DNA from 4 places in the Thermobispora bispora DSM 43833 genome. Region 4 is predicted to be linked to each of the others. Evidence: predicted binding sites of a transcription regulator. Region 4 holds the regulator's gene; each other region holds the start of a gene.
The links. Region 4 encodes HrcA, which represses chaperone genes, less so after heat shock. Its sites were predicted from a motif close to TTGGCACTCTCNNNNNGAGAGTGCCAA; they were not measured.

Region 1: a site for HrcA is predicted at 1,525-1,551, ahead of groL (chaperonin GroEL). Genes of this name have one in related genera too.
Region 2: a site for HrcA is predicted at 1,718-1,744, ahead of groES (co-chaperone GroES). Genes of this name have one in related genera too.
Region 3: a site for HrcA is predicted at 1,464-1,490, ahead of TBIS_RS15860 (FmdB family zinc ribbon protein). Genes of this name have one in related genera too.

What each region holds. Positions count from the first base shown of each region.
Region 1 is NC_014165.1:3,855,118-3,859,324, reverse strand. Features, by position in the region: gene thrC (threonine synthase) at 1-595, shown strand, start outside; gene TBIS_RS16405 (MoaD/ThiS family protein) at 633-911, shown strand; gene TBIS_RS16400 (cold-shock protein) at 1,188-1,388, shown strand; gene groL (chaperonin GroEL) at 1,654-3,273, shown strand; gene TBIS_RS16390 (HelD family protein) at 3,658-4,207, opposite strand, start outside.
Region 2 is NC_014165.1:667,566-671,772, reverse strand. Features, by position in the region: gene groL (chaperonin GroEL) at 1-1,246, opposite strand, end outside; gene groES (co-chaperone GroES) at 1,315-1,629, opposite strand; gene TBIS_RS03085 (class I SAM-dependent methyltransferase) at 1,953-2,834, shown strand; gene TBIS_RS19680 (THUMP-like domain-containing protein) at 2,848-3,153, shown strand; gene TBIS_RS03080 (hypothetical protein) at 3,310-3,990, shown strand.
Region 3 is NC_014165.1:3,739,808-3,744,014, reverse strand. Features, by position in the region: gene cpaB (Flp pilus assembly protein CpaB) at 1-99, opposite strand, end outside; gene TBIS_RS15865 (S-methyl-5'-thioadenosine phosphorylase) at 102-896, opposite strand; gene TBIS_RS15860 (FmdB family zinc ribbon protein) at 1,171-1,446, opposite strand; gene TBIS_RS15855 (potassium/proton antiporter) at 1,563-3,059, opposite strand; gene TBIS_RS15850 (5-formyltetrahydrofolate cyclo-ligase) at 3,100-3,675, opposite strand; gene galU (UTP--glucose-1-phosphate uridylyltransferase GalU) at 3,700-4,207, shown strand, end outside.
Region 4 is NC_014165.1:1,314,798-1,319,004, reverse strand. Features, by position in the region: gene TBIS_RS05765 (16S rRNA (uracil(1498)-N(3))-methyltransferase) at 1-643, opposite strand, end outside; gene dnaJ (molecular chaperone DnaJ) at 650-1,780, opposite strand; gene hrcA (heat-inducible transcriptional repressor HrcA) at 1,781-2,803, opposite strand; gene TBIS_RS05750 (DUF3097 domain-containing protein) at 3,149-3,952, shown strand; gene hemW (radical SAM family heme chaperone HemW) at 4,150-4,207, opposite strand, start outside.

The sequences.
Region 1 (4,207 bases), 1.6 Mb from region 4:
GGGGTCGAAGACGCTCGCCTATGAGATCGCCGAACAGCTCGGCTGGCGGCTGCCCGACCAGATCGTGATCCCGGTGGCGTCCGGGTCGCAGCTCACCAAGATCGACAAGGGGTTCCGCGAGCTCATCAAGCTCGGGCTGGTCGAGGACAAGCCGTACCGCGTCTTCGGCGCCCAGGCCACCGGCTGCGCGCCGGTCGCCCGCGCGTTCAAGGCGGGCCACGACGTGGTGCAGCCGGTCAAGCCGGACACGATCGTCAAGTCGCTCGCGATCGGGAACCCGGCGGACGGCCCGTACGTGCTCGACGTGGTCCGGCGCACCTCGGGCGCGGTGGAGGACGTCGATGATCACGAGGTGGTCGAGGCGATCCGCCTGCTCGCGCGCACCGAGGGCATCTTCGCCGAGACGGCGGGCGGGGTGACCGTCGGCGTCCTGCGCAAGCTGCTCCGGGACGGCCGGCTCGACCCCGACGCCGAGACCGTGGTGCTGAACACGGGCGATGGGCTGAAGACCCTCGACGTGGTCGCCGGCCAGGCGCGCCCGACGGCGGTCATCCGCCCGTCCCTCGACGCGCTCCGTACGGCATTCGCCAACTGATCGGCCTGTTGGACATCGGACACGAAAGCGAGTTGAGATGAGCGTTTCCGTGCGGATTCCCACCATTCTGCGGTCGTACACCGGTGGGGCGGCCGAGGTGCAGGGCGAAGGCGCGACGCTCCGTGAGGTGCTGCAGAAGCTCGACGCCGACTACCCCGGGATCGGCGCCCGGATTCTGGATGAGAACGGCAAGATCCGCCGGTTCGTCAACGTCTACGTGGGCGAGGAGGACGTCCGGTTCGCGCAGGGTCTCGACACCCCGACGCCGGACGGGGTCCAGGTGTCGGTGATCCCCGCCGTCGCCGGGGGCTGCTGAACCTGAGCCGTACGGCCCGGCCGCTCACCGTCCCGGCGGCCGGGCCTTCCTCGTTTCCCCCGGGGCGGCGGCCGGAAACGGTGCGTTCCAGAAATCATTCTCGTTAGGGCGCGGATGGATAATCACCGGATCCCGCGCCCGATGAACTTCTTGCGGAAATCAGCCCATTGAATGCTGTCGCCCTGCGCATTCTCCCGGTAGGGTCGTCGTGATCGACGAAAAACTGGGGGCGATGGTCATGGTCATGGTCTCCAGCACGGCAAGAGGAGTAATAACGTGGCGCAGGGCACCGTCAAATGGTTCGACGCGGAGAAGGGCTACGGCTTCATCGCGGTAGACGGTGGTAAGGACGTGTTCGTGCACTACACCGCGATCCTGATGGACGGCTTCAAGTCCCTCGAGCAGGGCCAGCGGGTGGAGTTCGACATCACCGAGGGCCGGAAGGGCCCGCAGGCGGAGGCCGTGAGGACCATTTGATCCCCCGTCCGAGGTGAACACGAGGTCTGGACCGCGCGGTGCGGACCAGGCCTCTTTTCTCTTTCCGCGGAGCCGTACCGGCTGGTCAGAGTGGCTTCCGCTTGCACTCGAATGGGTAGAGTGCTAGATACATGCATTGGCACTCTAAGGTCGAGAGTGACAATCACCGGGATCGAGGCGATGGGGTCCGCGAAGGAGCCGGACCCAAGCCGTCGCGGGCGTCGGCTCGGTCCGCTGAAGCCACCCTGACAGGGAGGTTAGCCCTATGGCAGCGAAGATGATCGCGTTTGACGAGGACGCCCGGCGCGGTCTCGAGCGCGGGATGAACCAGCTCGCCGACGCCGTGAAGGTGACGCTCGGCCCCAAGGGCCGGAACGTCGTCCTGGAGAAGAAGTGGGGCGCTCCCACGATCACCAACGACGGTGTCTCCATCGCCAAGGAGATCGAGCTCGAGGACCCCTGGGAGAAGATCGGCGCCGAGCTGGTCAAGGAAGTCGCCAAGAAGACCGACGACGTGGCCGGTGACGGCACCACCACGGCCACCGTCCTCGCTCAGGCGCTGGTACGTGAGGGCCTGCGCAACGTCGCCGCCGGTGCCAACCCGATGGCCCTGAAGCGGGGCATCGAGGCCGCCGTCGAGCGCGTCAGCGAGGAGCTCTCCAAGCTGGCCAAGGAGGTGGAGACCAAGGAGCAGATCGCCTCCACCGCCTCGATCTCCGCCGGTGACGCCGAGATCGGCCAGCTCATCGCCGAGGCGATGGACAAGGTCGGCAAGGAAGGCGTCATCACCGTCGAGGAGAGCAACACCTTCGGGCTCGAGCTCGAGCTCACCGAGGGTATGCGCTTCGACAAGGGTTACGTCTCCGGTTACTTCGTGACCGACCCGGAGCGCATGGAGGCGGTCTTCGAGGACCCCTACATCCTCATCGTCAACGCGAAGGTCTCCGCCAACAAGGACCTGCTGCCGCTGCTCGACAAGGTCGTGCAGGCCGGTAAGCCGCTGGTCATCATCGCCGAGGACGTCGAGGGCGAGGCTCTCGCCACCCTCGTCGTCAACAAGATCCGCGGTCTGTTCAAGTCCGTGGCCGTCAAGGCCCCCGGCTTCGGCGACCGCCGCAAGGCGATGCTCCAGGACATCGCCATCCTCACCGGCGGCCAGGTCATCTCCGAGGAGGTCGGCCTCAAGCTCGAGAACGCCACCCTCGACCTGCTCGGCCGCGCCCGCAAGGTCGTCGTCACCAAGGACGAGACCACGATCGTCGACGGTGCCGGTGACCCCGAGGCGATCGCCGGCCGGGTCAACGAGATCCGCGCCGAGATCGAGCGGACCGACTCCGACTACGACCGCGAGAAGCTGCAGGAGCGTCTCGCCAAGCTGGCCGGCGGTGTCGCGGTCATCAAGGCCGGTGCCGCGACCGAGGTCGAGCTCAAGGAGCGCAAGCACCGCATCGAGGACGCGGTCCGGAACGCCAAGGCCGCGGTCGAGGAGGGCATCGTCCCCGGTGGTGGCGTGGCCCTGCTCCAGGCCGGTGCCAAGGCCTTCGACAAGCTGGAGCTGAGCGGCGACGAGGCGACCGGTGCCGCCATCGTCCGCAAGGCCCTGGAGGAGCCGCTCAAGCAGATCGCCATCAACGCCGGTCTCGAGGGCGGCGTCGTGGTCGAGAAGGTGCGCAGCCTTCCGCCGGGCCACGGCCTCAACGCGGCGACCGGTGAGTACGTCGACATGTTCGAGGCGGGCATCATCGACCCGGCCAAGGTGACCCGGTCGGCGCTGCAGAACGCCGCGTCGATCGCCGGGCTGTTCCTCACCACCGAGGCCGTCATCGCCGAGAAGCCCGAGAAGGAGAAGGCCAACGCCACGCCCGGTGGCGACATGGACTTCTGAGCCTGATCGATAACGGGCGTCCAGGGGCGGTTCCCACCGGGGACCGCCCTTTTCCGTTGCCGAGGCCGCCCGCGACCGGGGCCCGCCCGCACCACTCTGTTCCGCCGGTGGCCGGCCGTTCTCCCGCCGCGGCCCCGATGTCCGTCGCCCACCGCGCAGCCCGTCCGCGTGCGCGCGGGCCATCCGCCCCTACCGAACGACGAACGCTCGATAGGAGTAGCCCGTCCGCGTGCGCGCGGGCCACCCATGCCATCCGCCGCCCGATGCCGACCTTCCCGCGTCGTGGTCGCGGGGTTCGCCCTGGCGCCGCCCCGCCGTACGGGGCCACGGCGGCCGGCGAGGAAGTTCTCCCCGTCGCGAGGGCTCCAGCCGGCGAGGACGCGCTCAGCCGGCGAGCGGGCCCGGGAGGTCCCGCCGGTGGAGGACGGTGAGCGAGGTCACCGCCCGGGTGAGCACCACGTAGAGGCGGGCGAGGCCGCGCTCCTCGGCGTCGGCGATGTCGGCGGGCTCCACCAGGACCACGTGGTCGTACTCGAGGCCCTTCGCGACGGTGGCGGGGACGATCAGCACCCGCGCGTCGTCGGGAGCCTCCGGGCCGAGCACCGCGGCCGCCCCGCCGAGCGCGGACGCGATCGCGGGCACGGCCGCGTCCGCGGCGATCACGCCGATCGAGCCCTCGCGCTCGAGCAGCTCCCGCACCGTGCCGGCGACGGCCTCGAGCACGTCGGGCACTCGCCGGACGGTGAGGGACCCGGTCCCCGGGCGGAGCGAGCGGGGCTCGGCGAGGCCGGGGGCGATCGCGGGGAGCAGCCGGGCGGCGAAGCCGAGGATCTCCCGGGGCACGCGGAAGCCGACGGTGAGCTCGACGATCTCGCCGCCGGGCTGGCCGAGGTGCTCGAGCACCTCCTTCCACGACCGCGCCGCCCACGGGGTC
Region 2 (4,207 bases), 650 kb from region 4:
TCGAGCCACCGCCGGCGACGATGCCCTCCTCGATCGCCGCGCGGGTCGCGGAGATCGCGTCCTCCAGGCGGTGCTTCTTCTCCTTGAGCTCCACCTCGGTGGCCGCACCGACCCGCAGCACGCAGACACCGCCGGCGAGCTTGGCGAGCCGCTCCTGCAGCTTCTCGCGGTCCCAGTCGGAGTCGGCCTGCTCGATGGCGAGGCGGATCTCGCGGATCCGGTCCTCGATCGCCTTCGGGTCACCGGCGCCGTCGACGATCGTGGTGCTGTCCTTGGTGACGACGACCCGGCGGGCGGTACCGAGCACCTCGAGGCCGACGTGCTCGAGCTTGAGGCCGACCTCCTCGCTCACCACCTGGCCGCCGGTGAGGATGGCCATGTCCTGGAGCATGGCCTTGCGGCGGTCGCCGAAGCCCGGCGCCTTGACCGCGACCGAGGTGAAGGTGCCGCGGATCTTGTTGGTGACCAGGACGGCGAGCGCCTCGCCCTCGACGTCCTCGGCGATGACCAGGAGCTGACGCTTGGCCTGGGCGACCTTCTCCAGGATCGGCAGGAAGTCGGCGATCGACGAGATCTTGCCCTGGTGGATCAGGATGTACGGGTTCTCGAGGACCGCCTCCATCCGCTCGGAGTCGGTCACCATGTAGCCCGAGATGTAGCCCTTGTCGAACTGGAGCCCCTCGGTGAACTCCAGCTCGAGGCCCATCGCGTTCGACTCCTCGACGGTGATCACACCGTCCTTGCCGACCTTGTCGAACGCCTCGGCGATCAGCTCACCGATCTTGGCGTCCTGAGCGGAGATCGTCGCGACGTTCGCGATCTCCTTCTTGTCCTCGACGTGGCGGGCGATCGCGAGCAGCTTGTCGCTCACGGCCTGAACGGCCTTGTCGATGCCCCGCTTCAGCGCCAGCGGGTTGGCGCCGGCGGCGACGTTGCGCAGGCCTTCGCGGACCATCGCCTGGGCGAGGACGGTCGCGGTGGTCGTCCCGTCACCGGCGACGTCGTTGGTCTTGGTCGCGACCTCCTTGGCCAGCTGGGCGCCAAGGTTCTCGTACGGCTGCTCCAGCTCCACCTCACGGGCGATGGTCACGCCGTCGTTGGTGATGGTGGGAGCGCCGAACTTCTTGTCGATGACCACGTTCCGGCCCCGCGGGCCGAGAGTCACCTTGACGGCGTCGGCGAGGGCGTTCACGCCACGCTCAAGAGCCCGCCGCGCGTTCTCGTCGAACTCCAGGATCTTAGGCATTCAAGTCTCCTCTGAGCGGCCAGAGCCCCGGGTCCTCGTCCCGGGGCTCCTCCAGGCTTCGCGCGGGCTTACTTCTCGATGATGGCGAGCACGTCGCGGGACGAGAGCACCAGGTACTCCTCGCCACCGAACTTCACCTCGGTCCCGCCGTACTTGCTGTAGAGGACGATGTCGCCCTCCTTGACGTCAAGCGGGATGCGCTTCTCGCCGTCCTCGTCCCAGTTACCCGGGCCGACCGCGAGTACCTTGCCCTCCTGCGGCTTCTCCTTGGCGGTGTCCGGGATCACCAGGCCGGAAGCGGTGGTCTGCTCGGCCTCAAGCGGCTGGACCACGATGCGGTCGCCAAGCGGCTTAATGGGAACCTTGGTGGCGGTCGTCGTCACGATCGGACCTCCCCTTCAGATTTGGATGATTCAGCTGAAGAGGCGACCAGCGGCCTGCCGTCGCGGGTGTCAGACCTGTCTCGTCGCATTGGCACTCTTAAGGGGAGAGTGCCAACACGAAACAGTATGCAAGTGTGCCGTGACAGTCAACACGAACCGCGCCGCAGGTCAGATGGCATGTGACCGGGATCACCGGGGCATCGCCGCGTCCGCGCGGCCCGGCACGGCGGTGCGTGCGGCGCCCGCGCCGGGGTGCCGAGGGGGACCGCACCGGGTCCCGCGGCGGGCGCGCCGCGGCCACCGGCCGGTAACGTCGTGAGGCCGTGGACCTTCGCACCTTCCGCGAACTGCTCGGGCCGGAGGGGCAGCGCGCCCTCGCCGAGGCGGAGCGGCTCCTCGCCGCGGGCACCGAGCCGGTGGCCGTGATCACCGCGCTGCGCCGTACCTGGTCCCCGGAGCTCACCTCGGCCGCGCTCACCCAGGCGGCGCTGCGCGACCGGGCCCGGGCCAAGTTCGGCGCCGACGCGGCGGTCATGTACTTCACCGCGGACGGCCTGGAGCAGGCCACCCGGCCCGAGGTCGCCGGGCACCGGGCGCGGCGGATCGCCGCGCTCTCCCCGGACCCGCCGGCGCTGCTCGATGTGTGCTGCGGCATCGGGGGCGACCTCATCGCGCTCGCCCGGGCCGGCCACCCGGTGGACGCGGTGGACAGCGACCCGCTCACCGTGGAGATCGCCCGCGCCAACGCGGCGGCGCTCGGCCTGCCCGCCCCGGTCGAGGTCCGGGTCGCCGACGCCGCCGAGGTCGATCCGTCCGGGTACGGCCTGCTCTTCGCCGACCCCGGCCGGCGCGGCGCGGGCGGGCGGACCTTCGACCCGATGGCCTACTCCCCCGCCTGGCCGGTCGTGCTCGACCTGGCCCACCGGGCGAAGGCCGCCTGCATCAAGGCCGCGCCGGGCATCCCAGCCGCGCCGGGCATCCCATACGAACATTCCGGAGGACGCCGAGGCCGAGTGGGTCTCGTACCGCGGCGAGGTGAAGGAGGCGGCGATCTGGATCGGGACGGGGGCGCGCGGCCGCCGGGCGACCCTGCTCCCGTCGGGCGCGACGCTCACCGCCACCGGCGCCCGGGCGGATGTCGGGCCGGTCGGCCGCTACCTGTACGAGCCCGACGGCGCCGCGATCCGCGCCCACCTGATCGGTGAGGTCGCCGAGCTGGTGGACGGTCACCTCATCGACCCGCGCATCGCCTACCTCACCGGCGACCGCGCCGTGCGCACGGAATGGGCGGCCGGATATGAGGTCACCGATGTGCTGCCGTTTTCGGTCAAGCGGCTCCGCGCCGTCCTGCGCGAAAGAGGAATAGGAACGGTCACCATGAAGAAGCGCGGCTCCGCGGTCGACGTGGAACGGCTGCGCAAGGAGCTCCGGCTCTCCGGGGACGGCTCGGCCGTCGTCGTGCTCACCCGGATCGGCGATCGGCCATATGTCCTGCTCTGTCGGCCGTTTGATCAGGACCGATAGGGGCTTTCCGGCAAACCATTTTGAATTACCACCTTTTCCACTCCGCCCGAAACCAGCAGCGCCGACGCCCTACAGTTGGCGCGGGGCAGTCGGTTCGCCCGTCCCACTCCGAGTACCTGATCGGACCCCACGCGTCGGCGAGTGAAGGAGCCTTCCGTGGATCACTCCAACCACAATCTCCTCCAGGCGGGCAGCCAGACCGCCATCTCCGACCGCATGCGCGAACTGCTGGCCAGGGCGGCGCAGGACCACGTCTACGAGCAGCGCACCCAGAGCGCCGTGCTCGAGGAGATCCGCCAGCGTGTGGAAGGCATGGAATGGCTGCTCCGCGAGCTACGCGAGGTCGCCGGGCTGGCCACGGCGGTCGAGCAGGTCACCGCCCGGCTCGATGAGCTCACCGCCAAGCCGCCGGCCTGGGCCGAGGCCCTGAGCCGGCAGCTCGACCCCCTCCGCGAGCAGATGGAGTCGGCGAGCGACCGGCTGCGCGACCTCACCGAGTCCGTGGCCGAGGTCAACCGGCGCCTCACCCAGGTGCAGGCGGGCATGGACGCGGCGGCCGGGCGGTTCACCCGCCTCGACCGGGCGGTCGCCGCGCTGACCGAGCGCCTCGACCGGCTGGAGGGCGCGCTCGGCGAACGGATCGAGGCCGCCTGCCAGCGGACCGGGGAGACCGTCACCGGCATGGTGGCCGGCACGGTCGCGGGCGCGGTCGCCGGCGCCGTGGACCCCGTCCACGGGGACGTGGCCCGGCGGCTCACCGGGCTCGAGGAGACGATGCTCGCCCTCGCCGAGGCGCTGCTCCGCCCGGGCCGGGCCGTCGCCGACCGGCACCCCTGACGCGCGCACCCGCCGCGGCCGGGCGCGGCCGGCGATCGACCGCCATCGGCCCCACCGAGCGGCACGCTTCCGCCCACGCCGGCCACGGCGATCGGACGGCGCCCTCTGGCACGCCGGCGGCCACCGGGCGGCTCTCTCTTAGGCACGCCTCCGCCGCCGAGGGCGGCCCCATGCCGGAACGCCACCGCCGTCAGGGAGCGGCGGCCGCGCCGCCCGC
Region 3 (4,207 bases), 1.8 Mb from region 4:
CGGCGCGAGCCGGTGGAGCGCGCACACCGCGGCGATCCCCGCGAGGAGCGCGGCCAGGAGCCGCCGATGGCGGGCGAGGATGAGACGCGCCCGGCGCATGGTCAGGGGAGCTTCATGCCGTCGAGGGCCGTGGCGCACGGGCAGGTCCGTTCGGCCGGCAGGGCGGCCGCGATCTCCTTGGTCAGGGCGCGCAGCCGGCCCGCATGGGCCCGGAAGAACGCGAGGACCTCCTGCTGGGTGACCCCCTGCCCGGCCTCGATGCCCGCGTCGCGATCGGTCACCAGGCAGATCGAGGTGTAACAAATGGCCAGCTCCCGGGCGAGCACGGCCTCGGGGTGGCCGGTCATGCCGATGACCGTCCAGCCGGCCGACGCGTACCACTGCGACTCGGCCCTGGTGGAGAACCGGGGGCCTTCGATCACCACCATGGTGCCGCCGTCGACCGTCTCCCACCCCGCCTCTCGCGCCACCCGTACCGCCGTGGCGCGCCCGTGCGGGCAGTAGGGGTCGGCGAAGGGCACGTGGACCGCCCCGCCGGTGTCGTAGAAGGTCTGGATGCGCCCGGAGGTCCGGTCCACGAGCTGGTCGGGGATGACCAGCGTCCCCGGTCCGTACTCGGTCCTGAGCGACCCCACCGCATTGGGCGCGAGCACCTGGCGCACGCCGAGCGAGTGCAGCGCCCAGATGTTCGCCCGGTAGGGGATGCGATGCGGCGGGTGGACGTGGCCGCGCCCGTGTCTGGGGAGGAAGGCCACCGACCGGCCGCCGATCCGGCCCAAGGTGATCCTGTCGCTCGGTGGGCCGTACGGCGTGTCCACCGCGACCTCTTCGGCGTCTTCGAGCAGGGAGTAGAACCCCGATCCGCCGATGACTCCGATCTCTGCGAGCTCCGCCATGCCGCCGACCCTAGCGGGGCGGGCACGCCCTGCTCCGTTCCCCGCCGGCTCCTGTGGAAAACCGGCCCCGGCCGGTCGCGGTTCACCGGAAGGGGCACCTCGGTACCGGTTCCCGGGCCCGCACCCGCCGGCCACGGCGACGCGCCGGTCCACCGGCCGCTCAGCGGCGACGCGCTGGCCCACCGCCCGCTCAGGCGGCGACGCGCCGGTCCACGCGGCGGCGAGAAACGGCGAGGACGGGGATCAGTGCGCGGAACGCGCAGAAAGCCCGGTCTCAGGCGGCGGAGGAGCTGGACGAGGAGGCCGGCTCCTTCGACGACGCGGAGCCGTTCGACGAGGAACCGCTCGACGACGAATCAGTGGACGAAGAAGAGGCCCGGCTGTCGGTGCGGTAGAAGCCCGACCCCTTGAACACGATGCCCACGGCCGAGAACACCTTGCGGAGCTTCCCCTTGCAGGAGGGACACTCGGACAGCGGATCGTCCGTGAACTTCTGCACGGCCTCCAGCCGCTCACCGCAAGCGGTGCAGACGTACTGATACGTGGGCACGCGTTCCTCCAAAGTGGCTAGCACTCTACAAAGCCGATTGCTAATGGTAGGCAATCACCACGAGTGAACGCCACTCCGGACCTCCCGGATTCCCACCCGCTGACCTGCGGCGAAGCTCAGTCGCCGCGCTCGCCGTACCAGGCGGCCAGCTTGCCGCGGCGGCTCACCGCGCGCAGGCGGCGCTCGACCTGCTCCCGGTGGGCCGCCGGAATGATCACAAGGAACTGGTCGCCGACCTGGAGCCGGTCGGACGGCGACGGCACGAACGGGCTGCCGTCCCGCACCACCAGGGGAACCCTGGCGTCCGGCGGCAACCGGAGCTCGAAGATCTCCACCCCCTGGAGCTGCGACCCGGGCGGGATCCGGACCTGGAGCACGTCCGCCTTGAGCTCCTCCAGCGGCGCGGCCTCGATCGTCACCTCGCGCGCCTCGTCCTCGGCGGTCACCTTGAGCAGCTTGGCGGCGAACGGCAGGGTGGGGCCCTGCAGCAGGGTGAACACCACGACGATGATGAAGATGATGTCGAACAGCTCCTGGGCTCCGGGTACGCCGGCGGCCCAGGGGATCGTGGTGAGCACGATCGGCACCGCGCCGCGCAGGCCGGCCCAGGACAGGAACACCAGCTCCGGCAGCGTCACCGAGCCCAAGCGGGTGAGCCGCGCGACCAGCACGCTGACCACCACGGAGATCGGCCGGGCGATCAGGATCAGCGCGAGGCCGGCGATGAAGGCCGGGACAAGCGCGTCGGGCAGCTCGGACGGGCTCGCCAGCAGGCCGAGCATGACGAACAGGCCGATCTGGGCGAGCCAGGCGGCGCCCTCGGCGAACCCGCGGGTGGCGGTCCGGTGCGGCAGGCGCGCGTTCCCCAGGATGATCGAGGCGATGTAGACGGCGAGGAAGCCGCTGCCGCCGAGCAGCGCCGCCCCGCTGTAGGCGATGAAGGCGAGCGCCAGCACGGCGATGGGGTAGAGACCGGAGGCGGGGAGCGCGACCCGGCGCAGCGCCTGGACCCCGAGCGGGCCGGCCACGAACGCGACGATGGTCCCGACCCCGAGCTGGTACAGGCCGCCGAGCAGGAGCTCGCCGATCGACGGCGTCGGGTCGGCGGCCTGGCTCAGCAGCATGACCACGATGACCGCGGGCGGGTCGTTGAAGCCCGACTCCGCCTCGAGGATGCCGCCGAGTTTGGGCTTCAGCGGGAGCCGGCGCAGCACGGAGAAGACCGCGGCGGCGTCCGTGGAGGCGATCACCCCGCCGACCAGGAGCGACATGCGCCAGTCGAACCCGAGCAGGTAGTGCACAGCCACCCCGTGCACGATGAAGCTCACCACGACGCCGAGGGTGGCGAGGATGAGCGCGAGCGGCACGCCGTCGCGGACGCGGTTCCAGTCGGTGGTGAGGCCACCCTCGGCGAGGATCACGGTGAGCGCGATGAGCCCGAGCTGCTGGGCGAGCTCGGCGTTGTCGAACTGGATGCCGAGCCCTGCCTCGCCGAGGAGGATGCCGAGCGCGAGGTAGATCAGCAGGCTGGGCAGGCCGGTGCGATAGGCGATCCGAACCGACGCGATGGCCGCTATGACGACAGTCGCGGACAGCAGCAGCCAGACGTTCAGTTCGGTCCGCCCTCTCCAGCGAGTTTTCCGGCACTCCCGATTATGGATGACCTAACAGGATTAGTTCGCCAGGTAGCGCCACATATCGGACGCGCTGGTCGTGTGGCTCGGCCGGGACCCCATCGAGGAGCTCGCCCTCGTGGAGCAGCGCGACCGTCGGCGTGTGCGGCCCCACCCTGGCGAGCGCCCGGTCGTAGGACCCCTTGCCGCGGCCCAGCCGTACCCCGGTCGAGCGGTCGACGGCGAGCGCGGGCACGATCACCAGCGATGCGGTGCGGATCGCGTCCACCCCGCGTCGCTCGTCCACCGGTTCCATGATTCCGTACGGCCCCGGCGCCAGGGAGTCAGGCCCGTCGTAAACCGCCCAGTCGAGGTCGCCGTCCGGCCGCTGGACCGGCAGCATCACCGTGGCGCCGTGCTTCCACAGCGCGAGGATCAGCCCGTGGGTGTCGGGCTCGGTGCCGATCGACCAGTAACACGCCACCAGCCCGGCCATCTGCACCCAGGGCTGATCGAGCAGGAGCTCGCGCGTCGCGGCCGCCGACGTCCGCAGGGTCTCCTCGCTCAGGCCGGCCCGGGCGGCCAGGATCCGCCGTCGCAGGTTCGCCTTATCCATCGCCGCTCCAGTTAGTGTTCAAGCATGGGTGACTTCGCTCCTGTGACCAAGGCCGTGGTGCCCGCCGCGGGTCTCGGGACCCGCTTCCTGCCCGCGACGAAGGCGACCCCGAAGGAGATGCTGCCGATCGTCGACAAGCCGGCGATCCAGTACGTCGTCGAAGAGGCGGTCTCCGCCGGCCTGCTCGACGTGCTCGTCATCACCGGCCGCAACAAGCGGTCCATCGAGGATCACTTCGATGTAGCGTACGAGCTGGAGCACCTGCTCCGCGCCAAGGGTGACGAGGAGCGGCTGTCACAGATCACGGAGCCGGTCAACCTGGCGACCATGCACTACGTACGGCAGGGCGAGCCGCGCGGGCTGGGCCACGCCGTGCTCTGCGCCAAGCAGCACGTCGGACGGGAACCGTTCGCCTGCCTGCTCGGCGACGACATCATCGACCCGCGCGACCCCCTCCTCAAGCGGATGATCGAGGTGCGCGGCACCTACGGCGGCAGCGTCGTCGCGCTCATGGAGGTGTCCCCGGAGGAGA
Region 4 (4,207 bases):
CCGCCTCGCTCAGGCGAGCGAGCTCCTCCTCGGTGATGCCGCCCTCGGGGCCGACCACCACGACGATGTCCCCGGCGGAGGGGCCCCGGGGCGGGGTGATGCCGCTGAGCGGCCGCTCGGCCTCCTCGTGGAGGACGACCGCGAGCTCCGCACCGGAGATCAGCTCGGCGACCTGAGCCGTCGAGGCCTGCTCGGTCACCTCGGGCAGGTGGAACCGGCGGGACTGCTTCGCCGCCTCGCGGGCCGTGCTCCGCCAGCGCGCGAGCGCCTTGGCCGCACGATCGCCCTTCCACTGCACCACGCACCGGGAGGCCGCCCACGGCACGATCACGTCCACCCCGGCCTCGGTCATCATCTCGACGGCGAGCTCGCCCCGGTCGCCCTTGGCGAGCGCCTGGACCACGATCAGCCGGGGGCGGGGCGGCTCGGCGTGGAACCGCCGGAGCACCCGCGCGGTGAGCACGTCCTTGCCGGTCTCCGCCACGACGCACTCGGCGACCCGGCCGGCGCCGTCGGTGATGTCGACCCGCTCGCCCGGCCGGAGCCGCCGCACGGTCGCCGCATGGTGCCCCTCGGGGCCGGAGAGGACGATGTGGTCCTCCGCGGAGCCGGCCGCGTCGGATAGGAAGACGGGAACGCTCATGAGGGCTCAGCGGCCGTTGAACGCGTCGCGCAGCCGGGCGAAGAAGCCCTGCTGACCGGGGGCGAACTTGCCGGGCGGCCGTTCCTCGCCGCGGAGCTTGGCGAGCTGCCGCAGGAGCTCCTCCTGCTGGGCGTCGAGCTTCGTGGGGGTCTCCACGTTGACGTGGATGTGCAGGTCGCCCCGGCCGGTCTCGTTGAGCCGCGGGACGCCCTTGCCGTGCAGCCGGATGACCTGGCCCGGCTGGGTGCCCGGGCGGATGTCGACCTCCTCGACACCGTCGAGGGTCTCGATGGTGAGCGTGGTGCCGAGGGCGGCCGCGGTCATCGGGATCTGGACCGTGCAGTGCAGGTCGTCGCCCTGGCGCTCGAAGATGGGGTGCGGACGCTCGACGATCTCGAGGAACAGGTCGCCGGGCGGCCCGCCGCCGAAGCCGACCTCGCCCTCCCCGGCGAGCTGGATGTGCGTGCCGTCCTCGACGCCGGCCGGGATCTTCACCTTGATCGTCCGCCGGGTGCGCACCCGGCCCTCACCGGAGCACTCCGGGCACAGGTGCCGGATGACCGTGCCGTACCCGCCGCACTGGGGGCACGGGCGGGAGGTCATCACCTGGCCGAGGAACGACCGGGTCACCTGCGAGATCTCACCGGTCCCGCGGCACAGGTCGCAGGTCTCGGGGTGGGTGCCCGGGGAGGCGCCGGAGCCCTGGCACATGTCGCAGAGCACGGCCGTGTCGACGACGATCTCCCGGGTGCAGCCGAAGGCCGCCTCCGCGAGGTCGAGCTCCACCCTGATCGTGGCGTTGCGCCCGCGCCTGGCCCGCGGCCGGGGCCCCCGCGACGTGGACGTGCCGAAGAAGGCGTCCATGATGTCGCTGAACGCGAAGCCCGCCCCGAAGCCGCCGGCCCCGGCGGTCGCCGTCGAGTTCAGCGGATCGGTGCCCAGGTCGTACATGCGGCGCTTGTTGTCGTCGGAGAGCACCTCGTACGCCTGGGTGATCTCCTTGAACCGCTCCTGCGTCGCCGGGTCGGGATTGACGTCAGGGTGCAGCTCACGGGCGAGACGGCGGTACGCCTTCTTGATCTCCTCTTTGCTGGCGTCGCGCCGTACCCCGAGGATCGCGTAATAGTCGGTCGCCACTTATGACCCCGCCAATATGTGGCCTACGTAGCGCGCAACGGCGCGCACGGCGCCCATCGTTACCGGATAGTCCATTCGCGTCGGTCCGAGCACGCCGAGCCGGGCCAGCACCCGATCGCCGGTACCGTACCCGGCGGAGACGAACGACGTGCCCCGCAGCACACTGTAGGGGTTCTCCGACCCGATCCGTACCGTGAGATCGGCCATGCCGCCGCTGCCGTTGGCCTCGCCGAGCAGCCGCATGAGGACGACCTGCTCCTCCAGGGCCTCCAGCACGTCGCGCAGCCCGACGTTGAAGTCGGACGCGGCGAGGTTCGCCGTCCCGCCGAAGACGATCTTCGAGTCGTGGCGCTCCACGAGCGTCTCCAGGAGCACCGACAGGACCGTGGCGGCGAGCTGGCGCTCCTCGGGCGGGAGCCGCTCGGGCAGGTCGGCGACGGTCTCCTGCACCTGGGAGAGGCCGCACCCGTCCAGGCAGGAGTTCAGGACGTTGCGGAGGTTGGCGATCTGGTCCTCGTCGATGTCCTCGGTCGTCTCCACGACCCGCTGCTCGACCCGGCCGGTGTTGGTGATGAGCACGAGCATGAGCCGCCGCGCGGTCAGCGGCACGAGCTCGACGTGACGCACCGACGACTTGGACAGGGAGGGGTACTGCACGACCGCGACGTGCCGGGTGAGCTGGGCGAGGAGCCGTACCGTGCGGGAGATGATCTCATCGAGGTCCACCGCACCGGCGAGGAAGGTCTCGATCGCCCTGCGCTCCGCGGCGGAGAGCGGCTTGATCTGCGAGAGCCGGTCGACGAACAGGCGATAGCCCTTGTCGGTCGGCACTCGACCCGCGCTCGTATGGGGCTGCGTTATGTATCCCATCTCCTCGAGTGCCGCCATGTCGTTCCGGACCGTCGCCGGGGAGACTCCGAGATTGTGTCGCTCCACGAGCGCCTTGGACCCGACCGGCTCCTTGGTGGACACGTAGTCCTCGACGATGGCGCGAAGCACGGCCAGCTTGCGGTCGTCGAGCAAGGTCTCACCTCCCTGTCCTTGGGAAACGCAGCCCTTGGCACTCTGTGTTCCCGAGTGCCAAGTGTACGGTCAGCACCCGTGAGATGCGATGACACGATGGCCTCACGGAACAACCAGCACTCAAGGGCTTAGAAGCGACATACCGCAAAAGTTCTGGCATGGCGACCCCTGCCGCGGGCAGTGTCCCGGGCGGTCCTGCGCGTCCCACCCGCGCGCCGCTCGCCTCCCTCCGGCCGTGCCGCCTCCGGTACGGCCGGCCGCCCCGCCACGGGCGCCCGCGCCGATCGGGCGCGGTGTTCCCCGGGCGGGCGGGATGGGCTCCCCCGGTCTGCTAGCGTTCGCCGCATGTACGGGCGCGACGTGCTCTCCGAGGACCGGCGCTCCCGGCGCCGGCCGATCCCCGAGATCCCGGCCGAGCCGGGCCTGGTGGTGGAGGACGCCGAAGGCCGATTCTGCGGCGCGGTGGTCGACTGCGGCAAGGACGCCGTCACCCTGGAGGACAGGTTCGGGCAGCGGCGGGTCTTCCCGCTCATCCCCGCCGGATTCCTCTTCGAGGGAAAGCCGGTGACGCTCGTCCGGCCGGCCGCCTCCGGCCGTGGCCCACGGCGGAGCCCGTCCGGGTCGATCGCGGTGGAAGGGCTGCGGGCGCGGACCGCCCGCGGCAGCCGCATCTACGTCGAGGGCGTCCACGACGCGGAGCTCGTCGAGAAGATCTGGGGGCACGACCTTCGGGTGGAGGGCGTGGCCGTCGAGTACCTGGAGGGCATCGACGACCTGCCGGACATCGTCGCGGAGTTCGCCCCCGGCCCCGGGCGCCGGCTGGGCGTGCTCGTCGACCACCTCGTGCCCGGGTCCAAGGAGAGCAGGATCGCCGCCCAGGTCTCCGGCGATCACGTGCTCGTGGTCGGCCACCCGTACGTGGACATCTGGCAGGCGATCAAGCCGGCGGTGCTCGGCATCGGCGCCTGGCCGGAGGTCCCCCACGGGGTGCCGTGGAAGGAAGGGGTGATCGCCGCGCTGGGCTGGCGGATGACCCCGCAGGAGGCCTGGCGGCACATCCTGGGCCGGGTCCGCAGCTACGCCGACCTGGAGCCCGCGCTGCTGGGCCGGGTGGAGGAGCTCATCGACTTCGTGACCGAGCCGGACTGAGCCGCCGGGTCGCGGCCGGCCCGGATCGGGCGGGCGGCGGGTCGTGACCGGACCGGATGAGGGCCATCGGCGTGACCGGCCGGATGGAGCCGCCGTGCCGGATGGACCGCGTCGGGGACCGCATCGGGCGCCCGGTGCGGATCGGCCGGTGCGATGGCCGGAGCGATCGGCCGGGGCGAGCCGCGGCCGGCCGGCGATCAGCCGACCAGGTCCCGGGCCACGCTGTCGGCGAGCAGCCGCCCCCGCAGGGTGAGC